DNA from 4 places in the Micromonospora sp. NPDC005291 genome. Region 3 is predicted to be linked to each of the others. Evidence: riboswitches for the same ligand, from Rfam matches in the RefSeq annotation. Region 3 holds a riboswitch; each other region holds the start of a gene.
What was found. Region 3 has a riboswitch for cyclic di-AMP ahead of ABZT18_RS09400 (C39 family peptidase). Riboswitches for the same ligand answer to the same signal wherever they lie in the genome.
Positions count from the first base shown of each region.

Region 1: it holds a riboswitch for cyclic di-AMP, as region 3 does, so the genes downstream of both, ABZT18_RS25725 (NlpC/P60 family protein) here and ABZT18_RS09400 (C39 family peptidase) in region 3, are expected to answer to the same signal.
Region 2: it holds a riboswitch for cyclic di-AMP, as region 3 does, so the genes downstream of both, ABZT18_RS28105 (transglycosylase family protein) here and ABZT18_RS09400 (C39 family peptidase) in region 3, are expected to answer to the same signal.
Region 4: it holds a riboswitch for cyclic di-AMP, as region 3 does, so the genes downstream of both, ABZT18_RS13650 (hypothetical protein) here and ABZT18_RS09400 (C39 family peptidase) in region 3, are expected to answer to the same signal.

Region 1 is NZ_JBEXGR010000023.1:6,084-11,137, forward strand. Features, by position in the region: gene ABZT18_RS25710 (zinc metalloprotease) at 87-1,070, shown strand; gene ABZT18_RS25715 (pyridoxamine 5'-phosphate oxidase family protein) at 1,149-1,706, opposite strand; gene dcd (dCTP deaminase) at 1,784-2,362, shown strand; gene ABZT18_RS25725 (NlpC/P60 family protein) at 2,430-3,470, opposite strand; cyclic di-AMP (ydaO/yuaA leader) riboswitch at 3,483-3,619, opposite strand; gene ABZT18_RS25730 (peptidoglycan recognition family protein) at 3,854-5,054, shown strand, end outside.
Region 2 is NZ_JBEXGR010000028.1:25,541-30,594, forward strand. Features, by position in the region: gene ABZT18_RS28090 (BTAD domain-containing putative transcriptional regulator) at 1-1,387, opposite strand, end outside; gene ABZT18_RS28095 (peptidase inhibitor family I36 protein) at 1,572-1,976, shown strand; gene ABZT18_RS28100 (peptidoglycan-binding domain-containing protein) at 2,072-2,560, opposite strand; cyclic di-AMP (ydaO/yuaA leader) riboswitch at 2,886-3,057, shown strand; gene ABZT18_RS28105 (transglycosylase family protein) at 3,057-3,749, shown strand; gene ABZT18_RS28110 (hypothetical protein) at 3,845-4,213, opposite strand; gene dinB (DNA polymerase IV) at 4,339-5,054, opposite strand, start outside.
Region 3 is NZ_JBEXGR010000005.1:146,401-151,454, reverse strand. Features, by position in the region: gene ABZT18_RS09410 (polysaccharide pyruvyl transferase family protein) at 1-1,123, shown strand, start outside; gene ABZT18_RS09405 (alpha/beta hydrolase) at 1,220-1,966, opposite strand; gene ABZT18_RS09400 (C39 family peptidase) at 2,100-2,954, opposite strand; cyclic di-AMP (ydaO/yuaA leader) riboswitch at 3,188-3,329, opposite strand; gene ABZT18_RS09395 (hypothetical protein) at 3,614-4,384, opposite strand; gene ABZT18_RS09390 (hypothetical protein) at 4,517-4,900, opposite strand; gene ABZT18_RS09385 (acyltransferase) at 4,992-5,054, opposite strand, start outside.
Region 4 is NZ_JBEXGR010000008.1:22,344-27,397, forward strand. Features, by position in the region: gene ABZT18_RS13630 (hypothetical protein) at 1-308, opposite strand, end outside; gene ABZT18_RS13635 (copper ion binding protein) at 322-531, opposite strand; gene ABZT18_RS13640 (metal-sensitive transcriptional regulator) at 686-982, shown strand; gene ABZT18_RS13645 (YibE/F family protein) at 1,213-2,583, shown strand; cyclic di-AMP (ydaO/yuaA leader) riboswitch at 2,750-2,880, shown strand; gene ABZT18_RS13650 (hypothetical protein) at 2,885-3,904, shown strand; gene ABZT18_RS13655 (carbonic anhydrase) at 3,960-4,688, opposite strand; gene ABZT18_RS13660 (MarR family winged helix-turn-helix transcriptional regulator) at 4,916-5,054, shown strand, end outside.

The DNA.
Region 1 (5,054 bases), on a different contig from region 3:
TACATCGATGAGTTGTAACGTCTGCCTCACGTTTCCAGCCACGGCGTGACACACCCCCTGCCACGCCGCCAGAAAGAGGTGGGCCCATGGGACTCCGTCCCAACCTGCTGACCCGGCGTGCTGCCGGTGTCGCGTCGACGACCCTCGCGCTGCTGCTCAGCACCGCTGCGGTGGGCGTCGTTCCGGCTGCTTCGGCCTTCTCGGCGGCGCCCGGCGGCGCCTGCGTGGAGCCGGCCGACAGCCACGCCAACGCCCGGGCGAAGCCCGGTGCCGCGGCCAAGCACGACCCGAACGAGCTGACCGCCACACAGGTCCGCCAGCGGGAAGCCGACCTGGCGGCGGCGCTGCGCGAGCGCGCCACCTTCCGCACGGGTGCCGGCGCGACGGCGCTGGCCACCGTCACCATCCCGGTCGTGGTGCACGTGATCCAGGAGAACAGCACCCGGGCCGGCGGCAACATCCCGGACTCGCTGATCACCTCACAGATCAGTGTGCTCAACCAGGCGTACGCAGGTGCCACCGGCGGCGCGGTCACCGCGTTCGCCTTCCGGCTCGACAAGATCAACCGGGTGACGAACCCGTCGTGGTACCCGATCGTGCAGGGCTCGTCGGCGGAGCGGTCGATGAAGTCCTCGCTGCGGGTGGGCGGCAAGAACACCCTCAACATCTACCTCGGTGAGCTGAGCAACGACCTGCTGGGCTGGGCAACCTTCCCGCAGCGGAACCTGAGCAGCATGGACGGCGTGGTCGCGCTGAGCGAGTCCCTGCCGGGCGGCACCGCGACCAACTACAACCAGGGCGACACCGGCACCCACGAGGTGGGGCACTGGCTGAACCTGTACCACACCTTCCAGGGTGGCTGCGGTGGCTCGGGTGACAGCGTCAGTGACACCCCGGCCGAGGCGTCGCCCGCGTACCAGTGCCCGACGGGGCGCAACACCTGCTCGGCGGCGGGGCTGGACCCGATCACCAACTTCATGGACTACACCTACGACTCGTGCATGTACCAGTTCACCCCGGGGCAGGCGACCCGCATGCTGACCGCGTGGAACGCGTACCGCGCGGCGTGAATCTTCCGCGTACACCCGGTGCCGGCTCCGTCGTGACGGAGCCGGCACCGTCGTCTCTGCCTCCGGACCCGGCCGTGGTCAGGCGGCCGTGTACTGGACGTCGCGGTTGAGACGGGTCGGGCGCGCCTGCGGTACGACGAGCGGCGCGGCCGCCGCCGACGGGGCGTGCGGGTCGAGCCAGACCCGAACGGCCGGCCGACCCGGCGCGAGACCCGGAATGCCCGCGGTGTGCTGCTCGCGGCGGGTCAGCATCGCCACGTCGACGGTGAACTCGAACAGCCGCCAGTCGACCTGCGGCTCCGCACGGGCGCCCTGCGCCAGCCGGGCCACCCGTGTCGGATCGGTCACCGGATGGGCCCGCCCCGCCACGTACGCCTCGTCGTCGCTCTCCTCCGGGGGGAACGAGTGCAGCGCGTAACGGCCGTCCCGTTCGAGGTCACGGCGCTTCGGAGAGTCGATGATGAAGCAGAAGAGGCCCTCGTCGGTGATGACCGGGGAGACCGGGTGGACCCGGGGTCCGCCGTCGGCGCGGACCGTGGCCAGATAGCCGAAGCCCGGCCCGTACTGCTGAAGGAGAACGCGGATCCCGTCGGCGAGTCGGGGCTCGTCGGCGGCGAATTCGGACCAGGAAGCCATGCGGACATTCTATCGAACAAATGTACGAAGAGCGACCTCGACACGCTGGTCACCGCCTACCTCGCTATGGTGGTCCGATGCTGCTCTCTGACCGCGACCTGGTCTCCGAGATCAAGGCCGGCACGCTGGGCCTGGAGCCGTTCGAGCCCACCCTGGTCCAACCGTCCAGCATCGACGTGAGACTCGACCGGCTGTTCCGGGTCTTCAACAACCACCTTTACACCCACATCGATCCGGCGATGCAGCAGGACGACCTGACATCGGCGGTCGAGGTGCCCGACGGCGAGCCGTTCGTGCTGCACCCGGGGGAGTTCGTGCTCGCCTCGACGCTGGAGGTCATCTCGCTGGGCGACCAGCTCGCCGGCCGGCTGGAAGGGAAGAGCTCACTGGGCCGGCTCGGGCTGCTCACGCACTCCACCGCCGGCTTCATCGACCCGGGTTTCTCCGGTCACGTGACGCTGGAGCTCTCCAATGTGGCGAACCTGCCGATCACCCTCTGGCCGGGCATGAAGATCGGCCAGCTCTGCATCTTCCGGCTCTCCTCGCCGGCCGAGCACCCGTACGGCTCGGCGGTCTACGGTTCGCGCTACCAGGGCCAACGTGGGCCGACGCCGAGCCGCGCCTGGCAGAGCTGGCGCGCCTGGCCCACCCGCTGATCCCTGTACGCACGACGAGGGCCCGCCGCGAACGGATCGCGACGGGCCCTCATTCGTGAGGAGTGGGTCAGCCTGGGCGGCCGTAGCTGTGGATCGGGCCGTCGTCGACCTTCTTCATCTTGACCGGTTGACCAGCCTGCGAGGCGTGCACCACCCAGCCACCGCCGACGTACATGCCCACGTGGTGGATGTCGCTGTAGTAGAAGACCAGGTCGCCGGGGCGCAGGTTGGCCTTGCTGACGTCCTTGGTGACGCGGCTCTGCGCGGCGGCGTTGTGCGGCAGCGACACGCCAGCCTTGGCCCAGGCGGCCAGCATCAGCCCGGAGCAGTCGTACGAGTTCGGGCCCTCGGCACCCCAGACGTAGGGCTTGCCGATCTGGGCGCAGGCGAACTTGACGGCCGTGCCCGCGGCGCCGCCGGGGTAGCTGCCAGGGCAGGGCGCCGGGCGCAGCGAACCGCCGCCACCGTTGCCATACACCTTGAGGCGCAGCTTCTGCAGCCGGTCGATCTCCTCGTTGATCTGCTTCTTCTTCGCCGCCAACTGCGCTTCGGTGCGGGTCAGCTGGGCCACCATCTCGTCCAGCGGCGCCTTCTGCTGGGCCAGCTCGTCGCGCAGGTCCGCGACCTGCCGCACGTCCTGCTGCTGGTTGTGCGCGAACCGGTCGAGCATCTCCAACTGGCCGACCACCTCGGTGGGTGACCGGCTGCCCAACATCGCGTTGACGGTGGAGACGTTCTCGCCCTTGTAGGCACGGACGGCGAGGGCGCTGACCTTGTCCATCGCCGCGTCGACCTCCCGCTCCAGCGGGGCGATCCGGGCGGCCAGCGCGTCGGCCTGCTTGCGCTTGGCAGCCAGGTCGGTTCGGGTGGCGTTGTGGCGTTCGATGATCGGTTCGAGCTTGTTCCAGTCGGCGTCGATCTGGCGCTCAATCTCGGCGACGGACGGGTCCGCGTGGGCCGCCGTGGCGCTGCCGGTCAGGACGACGGCGACGCCGGCCAGTGCGGCGAGGGCCGTGGTGAAGCGGGACCAGCGTGGGCGCGGCACGATCGACGTCGGGCCGGCTGACGCCGACCGCTCGGACGACGGCCGCGGGGCATGGAGTGCCACCGGGTTCCGTACTCCTTCTTCCTGACCGCCTACCGGGTTAGCTGACGGGTTCGGGCGGGAAGTTGGCGCCCTACCGCAATGGCTGCGGATTCACCCCGGGAAAACCTGGGTCCCCGGTTCGCTCGGAAGCGACTCGGCGGTGTCGGTCCGTTACCGCCCGGGCTGGGCGGACCTGCTATCGGGCCGACAAATGACCAGAGTAGAGACGGCTGTTACCGATCCGCAACCCGTGCGGCCGTGACACTCCGTACCGATCCGAAAGGTTCACCGACCGTGTGTGAAGATTTTTTTCCTAACACCTCGATACATGGAAAGGTATTGACGCAGACTCCCGGGCGGCGCGAAGGTGACCTCACCTTCACCCGCAACATCTAGGGGGTTCGATGCGCCATTCAACCCTGTCGACCGGCCGGCGCGCACTGCTCGCCGCCGCCGTGGTCGCAGCCGCGACCGCGGTTCCGCTACCCTCCGGCCCGGCCGCCGCCGCGCCCACCGCCGACCGCCAGCAGCAGTACGCCGCGGCGGCGACCGAGTACGGTGTGCCGACCGTCGTGCTGCTCGCCGTCTCCTATCTGGAGTCCCGCTGGGACAGCAACGCCGGCACACCGAGCACCAGCGGCGGCTACGGCCCGATGCACCTCACCGACGCCCGGCACGTGGCCGCCCTACCCGGGCGCGGCCACCACGACGCCGGCACCGAGGACCCACGCGGCGACGACTCCCGCTCCGCGAGACTGCTCGCCCCCCGACCGGCCGAGGATCCCGCGCCGCCCGCCGCCGCGTTGCAGACCATGGACGCCGCCGCCGCGCTGACCGGCGCCGCCCCCGAGGCACTGCGCACCGATGCGGGCGTCAACATCCGGGGCGGCGCCGCGCTGCTCGGGGCGTACCAGAGGGAGTTGGGCGCGCCGGTCGGTGCCGACACCGACCCGGCGGCCTGGTACGGCGCGGTGGCCCGCTACGCCGGCGCGGACAGCGCTGACGCCGCGGCGGCCTTCGCCGACGAGGTCTTCACCACCATTGGTGCCGGCGAAACCCGGGTGACCGACGACGGCCAGCGGATCACACTGCCGGCCCGCGCGGTGCAACCGCAGCGTTCCTGGTTGGACCGGCTGGGCCTGCGCCGCCTGGCTCGCCCGGACGGGCTGGAATGCCCCCGCACCATCTCCTGCGAGTGGATCCCGGCACCCTACGAGGCGTTCGGCGACGGCGACTACGGCAACCACGACCTCTCCGACCGGCCCGCGCGGCAGAAGATCGAGTACATCGTCATCCACGACACCGAGGCGAGCTGGGCGACCACCCTGCAGCTCGTCCAGGACCCGACGTACGTGAGCTGGCACTACTCGCTGCGCTCGGTCGACGGGCACGTCGCCCAGCACGTGAAGACCAAGGACGTCGGCTGGCATGCCGGCAACTGGTACGTGAACGCCAAGTCGATCGGCCTGGAACACGAGGGCTTCGCCGCGCAGGGCACCTGGTACACCGAGGCGATGTACCGGACCTCGGCGAAGCTGGTCCGGCACCTGGCACTGCGGCTGGGCATCCCACTGGACCGCCAGCACATCATCGGCCACGACAACG
Region 2 (5,054 bases), on a different contig from region 3:
TCGCGGCCCGCACCCCGATCCGTGCGTGCAGCAGTGCTTCCGCGTCCGCGGCGGTGAGCAGGTCCAGCACCAGCGGCTCGGCGCCCTCGGTGGCCACCAGGCCGGTCAGCCGGTCCCGGCTCGTCACCAGCACCAGGCAGTGGGCGGACCCGGGCAGCAGCGGCCGGACCTGCGCGGCGTCCCGGGCGTTGTCCAGCAATACCAGCATCCGTCGGCCGGCCAGCAGGCTGCGGTACAGCGCTGTCTGCTCCTGCGGGTCGAACGGCAGATCCCGGGGCGACACCCCGAGCGCCGTCAGGAAGCCGCGCACCACCTGCTCCGCGCTGCGCACCACGCCGCTGTGGCTGTAGCCCTGCAGGTTGGCGTAGAGCTGCCCATCGGGGAAATGCTCGACCCCCCGGTGCGCCCAGTGCACGGCCAGCGCCGTCTTGCCCACCCCGGCCAGCCCGGAGATCACCGCCACCGGCACCGCACCGGGATGCGCCTCGGCAGCCGTCCGTAGCGCGTCCAGTTGGGTCAGCTCCGCACCCCGTCCGGCGAAGCCCCGGACGTCCGAGGGCAACTGCGCCGGGACCGGGTGTGCCTGGTCGAGCCGCGCGACGGGGCCGGCCGCAGTGTGTGTCGGGGTCGGCTCGGCGGGGGGTGTCGGCACGGTGATCTCACCGCGCAGGATGGCCTGGTGCAGCTGGCGAAGCTCGGTGCTCGGGTCCGCGCCGAGCGCGTCGGTCAACTGGTCCCGTAAGCGGGCGTAGTACGCCAGCGCCTGTGCGCTCCGCCCCGCGGCGGCCAGCGCGTGCAGTAGCGCGGCGGCGACCGGTTCGTCGAGCGGGTGCTCGTCGGCGAGCCGGGTCAACGGGTCGATCACGGCCGTCGGCTCACCCCGGCGCAGCAGGTTGCGGGCCCACTGCACGACGGTTTCGGTGTGCCGGCGGTGCCAGTCCTGCCGAACCCGGGCCGCCCATTCGCCGGGCAACCCGGCCAGCGGCTCGCCGCGCCACAGCGCCATGGCCCGGCGCAGCAGCTCCGACCGCTCCGGGTCGTCGTCGGCCAGCTCGACGGCCCGCTGCCGCAGTGCGTCGAAGTGCTGTCCGTCGACCGTCTCCGGCGGTAGGTCCAGCAGGTATCCGCCGGAGCGGCGGACCAGCGCGTCCGGCGCCCCGGCAGCGGTCAGCACCCGGCGGATCCGAGCGAGGTAGACGTGCAGGTTGTGCCGGACCCGGGGAGGCGGGGAGTCACCCCAGACCCGATCCACCAGGGATTCCGCGCGAACCGGCCGGCCCACGTCGACCGCCAGCGCGGCGAGGACGGCGCGTTGCCGGGCCGCTCCCGCGTCGATCAGTTGGCCGTTCGACCACACCTCGACTGGTCCGAGGATCCGAATCTCCATGAATCGCCGCTCGCCCCCGTGCCGCCGGTCGGCCAACCCCGCCGGCACAGCCGGATTGAGGTTCCGGCAGGAATCCGTCGACCTTCCGCGCAGATCATCGTAGGCACAGCGACATCTCTCAATCCGATGTCGGCAATTCGACTCACGGCCGACGCGGTCGTGACGAGACCTGGAGGTCACTCACGTGCGAAGCATTCGGCGAAGGCTCACGTCCGCCCTGGTTGCCACGGTTGCCCTGACCGCCGTGTTCGGCGCCGCCCCGAGCCCGGCCCAGGCTGCCAACTACGCCTGCCCCTCGAACCTGCTCTGCCTCTACGCCGGGATCAACTTCTCCGGTGACGTCTTCTACCTCGACGGGCCGTACAACGGCTGTAACGACGTGACGTTGCCCTCGTACTTCCGCAACAGGGCCCAGTCGATCAAGAACAACCGGCCGTCCGGCACCGTCTCCACCTTCTGGGACAACGCCAATGCCACCGGCCTGCTCGGCTACCAGCACGCCTACGGCTACCGGGCGAACCTGGCGTATGACTCGGCCGCGATTGGCGGCACCTGGAACACGCGCATCGAGGCCGTACGGGTGTGTTGAGGGCCGGAGTCTCCGGTGCGGGGGAGGGACCGGAGACGCCACGACGGCGCCGGTCGGAATCCAACGGGGGATTCCGGCCGGCGCCGTCGCGCGGGTCAGCCCGGGTAGTAGCAGACGTTCGGGATGACCGGGCCACCGTTGACCCCGAAGATCGCGAAGCCCATCCACGCCCGGGTCTGCGGGCCATACTCGCCGTCTTCGGCGATGTTCGCCCACTCCCAGGTCTGGTTGATCTGACGTTGCGCGGCCCGGACGGCATTCCGGGTGTTGGTGCCGTACTGGCCGTCGAGCCTCAGGGACTGGGAGTAGCAGTTGTTCAGCGCCTCCTGCAACACCTTGACCGCGCTGTTGGAGTGGCCGTACTCCAGGTAGCAGGTCTTGTTACCGTCCTGCCAGCCGATGGTGGGCACGTGCATGTCGGCACCGCCCGGGTAGCCACCGACGCGGAAGAAGGTCAGGCTGGTGCACGTGCTGGCCGCCTGCGCGGCGGTCGGCGCGAGCGCGGCGAGTCCGGCGCTGGCCAGCACGGTCAGCAGGATGGCGGCGGCGCTGCGGCGCCCGGTGCGGTTCTGGTGGATCGGCATGATCTCCTCCTGGGCGGGCTTGGCTGCTCGGGTCAACCCGGCATGCCCAGGAGCATCGCGACCGTCGATCTACCGTTTCTTGCTCGAACGTCAATTCGCCACCAGCGGTTCCAGCGGGGCGGTGACACCCACCCGCTCGTCTCGGCACGCACCACCGGGACCGACGTCTGATCGGAAACGGTCCATGATGGTGACTGCACAGACGTCGATCGCTCGCAACCGCTGCGCGACCCGCCCCGCGTGGCCCGGTGAAGAAGTTCACAGGGGGTGGGCGACCGTCACCGACCGTGCCTAACGTCGGTCGGGTTCGCCATTGCGGACACCACGGCCGGCAACGCCAAATCCTGCCCCCGGTCGTCGGAACCCAGTCACCGGGCAGGAGCGGGGGACCCAACGTTCCTCGGTGCATGTCACCTCGGGGTGAAGCCGCCACCGTGCGGCCGGGCTCCTCGGCCCGAACCCGACAGCTCACCTCGCCGGCGTGGAGGAAGCTCACATGACGTCTGTCTACACCCCCCGTCATCGACGGGTCACCACCCGCCGTCTCGCCGTCGGCACCCTGGCCGTCGGTGCGGTCACCGGCGCCGTCGCCCTCTTCGGGCCGGCCGCCCCAGCGCAGGCCGCGGTCAACTGGGACGCGATCGCCCAGTGCGAGTCCGGTGGCAACTGGAAGATCAACACCGGCAACGGTTACTACGGCGGATTGCAGTTCTCGCAGGGCACCTGGGCCGGTTACGGCGGCAAGAAGTACGCCGCCCGCGCTGACCTGGCCAGCCGCGGCGAGCAGATCGCCGTCGCCGAGAAGGTGCTCGACGGGCAGGGCATCGGCGCCTGGCCGACCTGCGGCAAGAAGGGCGGCTCCGCGACCAAGTCGACCGAGAAGCCGTCGACCAAGTCGACCGCGAAGCCGTCGACCAAGTCGACCGAGAAGCCGTCGACGAAGTCGACCGCGAAGCCCACCACGCCGCAGGAGCGGTCGTCGCGCGGCGAGCAGCCGGCGACCCGCAACCACGAGCGCACCGCGCCGACGGCGGGCGACCAGTACCTGGTCAAGCCGGGCGACACCCTGTCGGAGATCGCCGACACCCACCGGGTGGCCGGCGGCTGGCAGGCCCTGTACGAGCACAACCGGCCGCTGGTCGGCACCGACCCGGGTCTGATCTTCCCGGGCCAGCGGCTCAGCCTCTGACGGATGACACACGAACGCTCGGCCGGGTCACCGGCCGAGCGTTCCTGTGTGTGGCGCTGAGCAGCGCCGTGTGTTCGTGCCGGTGCACCCCGCCGTCACGCCGCCGAGGCGGACGCCTTCGATCCGCGATGCGACGCCACCGGGTCGGCATTGCGGGCCCATCGCTGGGCCGGTACCGCGCCCTCCCCGGGCCAGGCAGTGCCGACATCGTCACTGTCGCCGCCGTCCATGGGCATCTCGTCCGAGGCGGGCGTGCCGCGGGACACGCGCAGAGACTGCTCGGCGCCGGTGCGAGCCGTGCACGGCCAGGACTGCCCGGCGCACTGGAGGTTGCGGCACTGCCCCTCGTCGTCCGGCTCGTGGGCGCTCAGCACGTCGATCGCCAACTGCCAGAGCAGCGGGTCGGTCACGTCGTGCGGGCGCTCGGCGTGACGGCTCGGTCGGTTGCTGGTGTCGTCGGACATCGTGGGTCCCCCCTTGTCAGGCTGTACCCCACAAGGGTCACCCGTCAGCCGCTGGCTAAACCGCCGACCTGCTGTGATGTGTCTCCGGTCGCAGCTCGGCCCCCCGAACGCGGCACGCAGACCGGTCAATCCGGCAGCAGCGGCATCTCGACGCCCGGATCCCGGCCGAGCAGCACCGCACGGGTGAGCGCCGCCGATCCGAACCGGTCACGGACCGCGTCCACTGCGGCGTCCAACTCCGCACCCGGTTCGCGGTGGAACGGCAGCTCCGGCTGAACCGGGTTGTCGTCCAGATTGCCCACCGAAACACCGATCAGGGTGACACCACGACGATCGATCTCGGGCAGCGCGGCCCGCAGCAGCGCTCGCGCGGCGGTGAGCAGCGACGTCGTGTCGGCCGTCGCCTTGCCGATGGTGTGTGAGCGGGTCGCCCGGGTGTAGTCGCCGAAGCGCAGCCGCAGCACCACCGTGCGCCCGGACCGCCCGGCCGCCCGCATCCGCCGGCTGACCCGGTCGACCAGCCCGGCGAGGATGGCATCCAGCTCCGCCGGGGCATGCGGGCTACGGCTCAGCGCGTGCTGGGCGCCCATCGAGCCGCGCCGACGCCCCACCTGAACCGCCCGGGGGTCGCGATTGTGCGCCAGAGCGTGCAGGTGCCGACCGGCGCCCGCCCCGAGCATCGACACCAACGCGGCCTCGCCGAGTCGGGCCACCTCGCCGACCGTACGGATCCGTCGTTCCCGCAGCTTCGCGGCGGTGACCGGGCCGACGCCCCACAGCCGCTCCACGGGCAGCGGGTGCAGGAACGCCAACTCGGCGTCCGGCGCGACCACCAGCAGCC
Region 3 (5,054 bases):
GAAGTACGACGTCTTCGTGATACCACTGGCCAACGCGTTCCGCCATGACTACGCACACCGGCTGACGACGATGGCCCGGCTGATCGAACGGCTGAAGATCCCGGTGGTGGTACTCGGGGTCGGGGCGCAGACCGACGTGGACGGCAACCTGGAGCAGCTCCGCCCGATCGACGAGCCGGTCAGCGCGTTCTGCCGGGCGGTGCTCGACCGCTCGCACAGCATCGGCGTACGCGGCGAGATCACTGAGAACTACCTACGCAAGCTGGGTTTCTCCGCTGTCGAGCAGATCGGCTGCCCGTCGATGTTCCTGCACGGCGACAGCCTGCGCATCGAGAAGACGAAGGCGACCCTGGGCATCGACGACCGGCTCGCGTTCGTCATCTCGCCGTACGTCAAGGCGTTGGCCCCGCTCGTCCTGCACCACCAGCGGCGCTACCCGAACCTGCGCTACGTGGCACAGGACCTCTACACCCTCGGTACCCTGCTCTACGGCGACGCGCCGAAGCTGCGGGGCATGACCGCCGACATGCCGATTCACACCTCGCACCCGCTCTTCGTCGAGGACAAGGTGCGGATGTTCATGGACCCGTGGCCCTGGATGGAGTATCTCTCCGGGTTCGACTTCGCCTTCGGCACCCGGATCCACGGCACCATCACGGCGTTGATCTCGGGCATCCCCGGCTATCTGCTGGCGCACGACTCGCGCACCCTGGAGCTGGCCCGATACTTCGACATCCCGCACCGTTTGATGCGCGATGTGCCGGCCGACGTCGACGCTGCCCAGCTCTATGCGGAAGCCGACTACACGGCCCTGAACGAGGGCCACAAGGAGCGCTTCACGCGGATCACCGCGTTCCTCGCCAAGCACGACCTCGGCCTCTCGTTCGCCGACGGAGACAGCGCTACCCGCTTCGACGAGCAGGTCCGCCAGACCGTCTACCCACCTGCGGTCCGGCCGGTCTCCGCCTACTCTCCCGAGGAGTTGCTGACGCGCATCCAGTGGCTGCGGGACGAGAACCGGACGCTCCAGAAAAAGGTCAAGACCCTCCACGCGCAGTCACTGCGCGAGCGGGTCAAGCAGGCCGTCGCCGGCCGGGTCCGCCGGATGCTCGGAGCCAACTGACCAGCCACTGCATCCGCTTCACCCAGCTCGCCCACGTCCAACTGCATCACGGCGACAGCGGGAAGGCACCGAGCGCGTCCGCACCGTTGTGACCGATCACCGGTATGGGTCCACCAGCGCCAGAACGGCCGCTCGGTCCTCCACGTGCGCGTTGTGGCCGAGACCGGGCAGCGTGGCGACCGGTACGCCGTACTCCTTGAGCTGCTGGTCGGTGACCATCGGGTCGTGCTCGCCACGCGCCAGCACCACCGGCACGTCGGTCGCCGCCAGCAACGGGGCCAGGTCGGGCTCGCCGACGCCGAAGGCTGTCGGGTCCATGGCGAGGCGCCACCGGCCGTCGACCTGACGCAACCCGGCGTCCACCACCGGATGATCCGGCGGGACCAGGCCGACCAACCCGGAGACGCGCAGGTAGCGGCGGGCCGCCTCGGTGCGGCTGGCGAACCAGCTCACCGGGCGCGCGGCGAGCTCCGCGGCGCGGGCCAGCTCGGCCGGCGACCAGAGCGCCTTGATGCCGAGCCCGACCACCGCGTCCACCGGTATCCCGGTGGCGCGGGCGGCCAGCGCCAGGCCGACCACCCCGCCCAGCGAGTGCCCGAGCACGACGAGCCGGTCGTCGGCGGCCAGGCCGTGGGCGATCCGGCCGGCGAAACCAGCAAAGGTGTACGACGGCAGCGGGGCCGACCAGCCGTGGCCGGCGAGGTCCGGTGCCAGCCACCGCCCGGGCCAGTGCTGCTCCAGCAACGGCGCCCACGGCAGCCAGACGTCTCCGGTCGCCCCCATCCCGTGCAGCAGCAACAGGATCGGCCCACGGCCTGCCCGGCCACCTGATTCATCCACCACGGCCGCAGTCTCCCACGGTTCGCGACCAGGTACGAGGATCGTCGATGCGGCGCAGGCCTGACCGCTCGGTGAAGACGCCGCGGGCGCCGGCCCCTTGTGGGGGACGGCGCCCGCGGCGGTCAACGTGCCTGGGTCAGGCGGAGTAGCCCCGGCTGGCGATCCAGTTGGCCAGGTCGATCGTGGTGATCCAGTACGACGGGTCGGCCGCGTTGGCCGAGTCGGCGATTCGCACGGTCCGGCCGTTGTCCTTGTAACCCACCACGGCGATGTAGTGCCCGCCGCCGTAGGAGTGCCAGCCGCCGTTGGTGTCGGTGGCGTCGCCGACGACGTTGGCCACCACACCGCGACCGTCGGTGATCGCCTTGACCACGTCGGCCTGGAGCTGGTCCATCTGGGCCGAGCTGGGCGTGCCGGCGAACATCCGGGTCCGGTACGGGGAGCCCTTCACCTCGGCGTTGAGCACCCGGGTGGTGTCCAGGGCCGAGTTGGTGCCCATCTCGGTGGTGCCCAGCTCGGCGCCCAGCTCATCCTGGGTGCGGTTGATGCCGGCGGCGCTGAGAGCGTTGCGGGTGGCAGCCGGGCCGCAGTTGTAGTACGTGTTCTGCACCTGGTAGTCGTAGTCGAGCACCTTGGTCGCGGGCGGCTTCGGCGGCTCCGGCTTACGGGTCAGGTCCGGGTTGCTGCTGGCCTTGGCTGCGGGCGACGCGGCACTGGTGGCCGGCGCGGGGGCGGCGGTGGTCGGTGCGGTGCTGGCCGAGGAGGACGCGTCGCGCGCCTCGCTGCGGGAGGCAGCGGTGTCGCTGCGCATCTCGGCGACCGTGGTCACGGTGTGCTGGCTGGCCGGGGCGTCGTCGGTGCTGGTGACCAGGGCGCCGGTGGTGCTGGCGATCGCGAGGGCCGCGGCGGAGGCGACAACGATCTGGTAAGGGCGCTCGGTGGCGAGGCGGCGGAGCTGACGCTTCAGGGTGTGCTTCACGGGGTCCTCCACGGATCGGGGGGAGAGCGGCACACCGGGGGCCGGACCGGCATCCGGGCAGGCGCCAGCGCGCGGACCGTGGTCCGCGGATGGTGAACCGCTCAGGGGAACGCCCGGCGCGGCCGGGCGGGAAAGGCAGTGACCCGGGGGTCAGCTCACCGTCACTGGACGAATGAGCGGGGGCACCGCTGCGCCGTGGAGGCGAGGGAACAACCGAGGGATGGAAAGGTGCTGCACGAGGATAGAACTCCTTCCGACACCGCCTACCGGGTTAGCTGACGGATTCGGGCGGGAAGATCGCCCTACCGCGGGCCGTGGCTCGCGGATTCACCCCGGACTTACTGATGGGTCCCCGGTTCGTAGATCACGATTGAGCGGGTCGGCGCGGCGTCGCCTCTTGCGAACGGTTACCGCACCGGACAGGACGACAGTACTGGCCGGCCCTTCCCCTGCCAAGCCGGGTTCACCTGCGTAAACTCCAATCGGCGCGACAATTTCTGCGCGTATTGCCGATGATGTGACTCGATGGGACAACCGGTTACGGCGACGCCTGCGGGCGACAACCGGACAGGCCGCCGATTATGCGGCCACAATCATGGGAAAAATCGAGCCAATCGTGCCCGACGCCCGATTCGCCATTGACATGACCGGGCTCACATAACGGATCGGGCTCAACCCGCGCGAGCCGGGCGCCAGCGTGCCACGAGTGCGGGACGGAACGCCCGGGTAGCCGCCCGGCGGGCGGGTACCGGGTTCGGCCGCAGCCGGGCCGCTGCCGCGTACGCCTCCTCGGCGAGAGTGCGGGCCGACTCGGCGGCCAGTTCCGCGTCCCGCCAGGCGGCCCGCTCCCGGGTGGCGGCGGCCTGGTAGTCGGCCAGCCTCGCGTCCCGGATCGCCCGGCTCAGCAGCACCTCCTGCTCGACCGGGTGCCGCCGGGGATCCCACCCGTGCCGATGCCCGAACACGTCGCCGAACTGCGCCATGGTCAGGTCGCCCCGCCAGTGCGCCGCCGCCGCCGCGCGATGCAGGTAGCGCTCCCGGGAGGCGTACTCGGCGGGGGTGCGGGGGGTATGCGGGGTGGGCAGCGCCCCGGCACCCGCGAAGCGACGGGCGGCGGTGTCCGCCTCGTCGTACCCGCCCCAGGCCCGCTCCATCTGCTCCTGAGCGGTCAGCCAGGCCACGCGGCGCCGCCGTGCGGTCCTGGTCGCGCCGGCCGCGGCGACGGCCACCTCCTCGGCGTACCGGCGCAGGTCGACGGCCTCGGCCGCGGCCAACTCCCGGGCGGTGGGCGCGGTCGGGAGCGGGTCGTCCGTTGGCCGGTCCCGCTCGGGGCGGGCGGCCAGCACGATGAGTACGCCCAGTGCCAGCAGGAACAGGGCCGACCAGATGGCGGCGGCCTGCGGCACCTCGGTCACGAACTGGTAGAAGACGACGGTCTCCATGGTCGGCACCTCGGGGAGAGAGCAATGCGGTGGGAGCCCCACCGGCCACCGGGCCACGGTGGGCCACGAATCGGCGGGGTGCGGAGCGGGTGGATCGACAGGGCGCGGCGACGGGACGCTCGTCCCGGTGGCTCAGCGCCCTGGTGGGGCCCGGGGCGCCCGGCCGCTCGGACCGTCGACGAGGGGCAGCCGGTCGGACCCGGCCCCGCACACCGACAGCACGCCGGCCGCCGCGACGGTGCCCCGGCCGGCGGGCAGCGCCGGTTGCGAGTCGACCGACCAGGCCGGCAAGGAGGTCTCGACGGCTCCCTCAGGGGCCACCTGGGCCGATTGCGCAGCCGTTGGCACGGCGCTCAGGGTCGGCACGGAACTCGGCCCGGCGCTCAGGGTTGGCGTGGCGGCCGAGGCCGGGCCTGCGCCAAGCGCCAGGGCCGCGACGACGGCGAGGCTGGTCAGCACCCGTGTCGCCCAGCGCGCCACCCACCACAGGGGACAGGTGAACGCGACCGGAAGCACGCCCCCACGCTACCGTCACGCCGACCCGGGCGCATCGACCACGGGCGTGTCGGCGTACGCCGCGCCGACCGCGCTGACCAGTGCGGACGCCTCAGCGCGAGTCGACGTACGTCGATCGGCCGCTGGCCTGCTCGACGTCGCCGCCGGCGGCTTC
Region 4 (5,054 bases), on a different contig from region 3:
TGCATTCGCTTGTCGTGCGCCACGTCGTACCGGGTCACCGGGCGCCCGTCGGGCCCGGTGATCCGGAAGGCGAACTCGTCGGCCGGGGCATCGACCGGTTCGAGGGTATATCCGCGGTCGGAGACGAGCAGGCCGCCGGGGAGCCGGTCGGTCGCCTCGTCGTGCTCCCCTGTCGCGTGGGCGGCACCGCCGTCGTGCCGGCTGTCGGCGACCGGGGCGGGGTCGACCAGACGGCCGATCCCGTAGGTCGCGCCGAAGACCGCCGCCAGACCGACGGCGAACCCGGCCAATCTCGTCACGGTGCGCATACCGACCCTCCGATCACGCGTCGACGAGGTCGTAGCCGGCCTCGTCGACAGCGGCCCGAACAACCCCGGTGTCCAGCGGCTGGTCGCTGCTGACGGTGACCCGGCCGGCCGCGAGGTCGACCTGGACGTCACGCACGCCCTCGATGGCGCCGACCTCGGCGCTCACCGCGCTGACGCAGTGCCCACAGGTCATGCCCTGCACCTGGTACGTGGTGTTGACCATCGAAACGTCTCCCTTCGCCACCTCCGAAGCCTATACCCCTGGGGGGTAAGTCGGAGGCGGACCTCTACCCTTGCACGTTACCGGTACCCGGTGGGGGTATCCGGCCAGAAGAGGACCGTACCATACCCCCCAGGGGTACGCTATCCTTGTCGACATGACCGCACCCACCCCGATCCGCGGGTACACCGCCAGCAAGGACCAGTTGCTCACGCGGCTCCGCCGCGTCGAGGGGCAGGTCCGCGGCATCGAGAAGATGGTCGACGACGACCGCTACTGCATCGACGTGCTCACCCAGATCTCCGCGATCCAGGCCGCACTCGACAAGGTGGCGCTGGGGTTGCTCGACGGGCACGCCCGGCACTGCATGCACGAGGGGGCAGCCGAGGGCCGGGCCGACGAGATGGCCACCGAGATGATGGCGGCAGTCGGCCGGCTCATGAAGCGCGGCTGACAGCCCTCAGTCCGGGCATTCCACGGTGACCCTCCGTATGCCGCTGCACAGCCGGGCACCGGCGCCACCACGACGTGGCGCCTTCGGCCGGCCGGGCCGGGCACTGACCGTCCGTGATCGAGCGGTCGTCAGCCAGCGATCCGCCGCACCTGTCGCCGCGTTTCCACGGCAACGGTGAACCGACCGGCACGCTGACCCGTACCCCGCACCGGATCGTTGGGAGTCTCGCCTTGGGTTCCGACCACACCCGCCCCGCTCCGTCCGCCCCGCCCCGGGTACGACGGATCCTCGTCATGACGGTGGTGCCCCTCTTCGTCGCCACCGTGCTCGCCGCCGTGCTGCTCTGGCCGCGGGGTGGGTCCCCGCAGACCGACGGCGGAGCGGACGTGCCGCGCCACCCCGGCACGGTGACCCGGGTGGTGACCGAGCCATGCCCGCCGGTGCCGTCGAGCCCCGAGGGCACACCGAGGGTCGGTGCCGGGCCGTGCGGCACGGTCGACGTCCGGGTGGACGACGGGCCGACCGCCGGCCAGCAGGTGCGGACACCGGTGCCCGACGGCCCCGGCGCGCCCCGGGTCGAGGTCGGCGACGAGGTCATCCTGGTCGAGCTCACCGACCCGACCGATCCCACCGCCAGCAACTGGAACATCGCCGAGCATCAGCGCGGCACCCCGATGGTGTGGCTGGCGGTGGTCTTCGCCGCCGCGATCGTCGCGTTCGGTCGGTGGCGGGGCCTGGCGGCGCTCGCCGGGCTGGCCGCCAGCTTCGCCATCCTGCTCACCTTCGTGCTGCCGGGCATCGGCGCAGGCAAATCACCCCTGCTGGTGGCGGTGGTCGGCGCGGCCCTGATCATGTTCGTGGTGCTCTACCTGACGCACGGGGTCACCGCGCAGACCTCGGTCGCGGTGCTCGGCACCCTGGGAAGCCTGGTGCTGACCGGTGTGCTCGCCACCATCGCCACGGCCGCAACCCACCTCACCGGCTTCGGCAGCGAGGATGCGACGACACTGTCGATGTTCCAGGGCGACGTGGACCTGCACGGCCTGCTGCTCGCCGGGATCATCATCGGCTCGCTCGGGGTGCTCGACGACGTGACGGTCACCCAGGCGGCCACCGTCACCGAGTTGGCGAACGCGAACCCCGGGCTGACCCGGTTGCAGCTGTACCGTGCGGCCACCCGGGTCGGCCGCGCGCACATCGCCTCCACTGTCAACACCATCGTGCTGGCGTACGCGGGCGCGTCGCTACCCCTGCTGCTCCTGCTCACCGCCGACTCGCGGCCGATCGGGCAGATCCTCACCAGCGAGTTCCTCGCGCAGGAGATCGTCCGCAGCGCGGTGGCCACACTCGGCCTGATCGCCGCCGTGCCACTGACCACCGGACTGGCCGCGGTGGTGACCACCGCCGGGCGCACGGATGCCCCTCCGTCCGCCGACGCTCCCGCCCCGCGACCCCAGCCGGCCCGGGCGGAGGCACTGGCCGCACTCATCTCACCGCGAACAGGTCGACCCGGCGAGCCGGATCCGACGCGGACCTCACCCCCACACACCGCCACCGACCGGTGGCCGGAGCCGAACAGGAGCACAGATACGGCATGGTGACACTCCTCAGCGTGACCAGTTTGGGCATCCGCCCTGAGAACCGCGTCACTGGTCACTCAACGCCATGGCGAAATGACACTTTTGGTCGACATCAAGGCGTAGCTCACCAGGCCGACTCTCGGGTAACCTCGCTGCCGGTTACCGATGAAGGCGCGAAGCGGCGCCTGCGGTGCCACCGCCCAATCGCCAACCGGCGAGCCGGGGACCCAGGTACGTGGGGTGAATCCGCGTCAGCGGTAGGGGCCACTTCCGCCCCGAACCCGTCAGCTAACCCGGTCGGCGGTCGACGGAAGGGAACATTGTGACGGCACCCCTACGCCGCTGGTTGACACCCGTGGTGGCCGTGATCGCCGCACTGACCGTGCTCGCCGGGCCCCTCCCGGCCCATGCCGCCCCGACGACCCCCACACCGTCCGGGCACGAGGAGGACGGCGAGCCCCAACTGCTCAACGACGTCATCGAGCAGGCCAACCGCGACTACTCCGCCGCCAAGTCCAAGCTGGACAAATCCAAGAAGCGACAGCAGGAGTTGGCGCTGGAGGTCGACCGGGCCAAGGCCGACCTGGATGCGCTGGCCCCGCAGGTCGGGCAGATCGCCGCCCAGGCGTACCGGACCGGCCGGATCGGCGCGATCGCGATGCTGCTGGAGAGCGACGCCCCCGACTCGTTCGTCCAGCGCGCCTCGGTGCTCGACGAGATGAACATGGTCAACGAGAAGAAGCTCTCCGAGGTCAACACGGTGAAGGCCCGCGCCGAGCAGGCCAAGCTGGCCCTCGACACGGAGGTCCGCGAGCAGCAGAAGCAGACCGCCCTGATGGCGAAGCGGAAGAGCGAGGCGGACAAGGCGCTCTCCCTGGTCGGCGGAAAGGGCTTCACCGGCGGCCTGGTGGATGCCACCTCGCCCGTCGCCCGGCTCGGCCCGGGTCGCACCTCCGACGGTGACTGGAAGCCCCAGTCGTGCAGCGAGAATGACCCCACCACGTCCGGCTGCATCACGCCTCGCACGCTGCACGCGTACAAGGAGGTCAAGCGGGCCGGCTTCAGCCGGTTCGTCGGCTGCTACCGCTCCGGCGGGCCATGGGAGCACCCGAAGGGCCGCGCCTGCGACTGGTCGCTGCAGAAGAGCGGCTTCGCCCCGTGGCACAACGAGGACACCCGGACGTACGGCAACAACGTCGCCGCGTTCCTCATCCGGAACGCCGACCGGCTCGGCATCTACTACGTGATCTGGAACCGCCAGATCTGGTTCCCGGCGACCGGCTGGAGTTCGTACAGCGGGCCGTCGAACCACACCGACCACGTGCACATGTCGCTGCTCTGACCCGCACGATGCCCCGTCGAGGGCCGTTCCGCGTCGCGGGACGGCCCTCGACGCGTCAGGCTGCGGCGGGCGCGGCCGGGTCGGTCGACCCCGCCGGCACGTCGAGCGTCGCGAAGCCGGCCGGCACGGCGGCCACCGGGCGTACCGCTCCGGCGGCGAGCCGATACGACACGCCCACGACCGCGCACCGCCCCTGCGCCACCTCGTCGGCCAGCACGGGCGACTGCCCCAGCAGCGTCTCGACCGTCTGCGCGATGTGGATGTCGACGATTTCGTCGATGTCGTCCACGCCCTCGGCTTCGGCCCGGCGCAGGCTGGGCAGCACGGCGTCGACCACCGCCCGCAGGTGCCCACGAGGTGGGGTGCCGGTCGCGGCGACCTCCCGGGCCGCCTGCACCGCGCCGCACGAGTCGTGGCCGAGCACCACCACCAGCGGGGTGCCGAGAACGGTCACCGCGTACTCCACGCTGCCGAGCACCTCCGGGCCGGCGGTGTGCCCGGCCGTACGGACCACGAACAGGTCACCCAGCCCTCGGTCGAAGATGATCTCGGCGGCCAGGCGCGAGTCGGAGCAGCCGACGATCACCGCGAACGGGTGCTGCCCGTCTGCCACGGCAGCCCGGTGCCCGGCATCCTGATTGGGATGGCGTGGGGCACCGCTGACGAAGCGTTGGTTGCCGGCGGTCAGCTCGGCGTACGCCCGGGTCGGCTCGCTGGGCGCAGACGCCCGGTCGGCGGTCCGCTGCGGACCCGGCTGCCCGCCGGGTGTCCCGGGTTGACTCATCCCCGCACCTCGTCCTCACGCATCTGACCTGGTCAAGCGGCTTTTCAGCCGTGCCGGCGGCGGTCGCTGGCACGGGCTCCACCGTCACACGCACCGTAAGTCGCGTCAAGGTATGCGTGATATAGATTTCATACGTTGACCCCGGTCCGACCCTGGGTAACGTCCCGAGGGCAGGACGGACGAGACTCCCCTGCGGGCAGGGCGGACATCCGGAGAGGCGGTCAACGATGGCGAGCACGGCAACGGGCGACACCGGTGGCGGGCGGAACTGGACATTCCTCACCAACCACGGGCACGTTCTGCTGGCCCTCGGCCGCGACCCCACCGCCCGGCTGCGCGACGTGGCGGCCGAGGTCGGCGTGACCG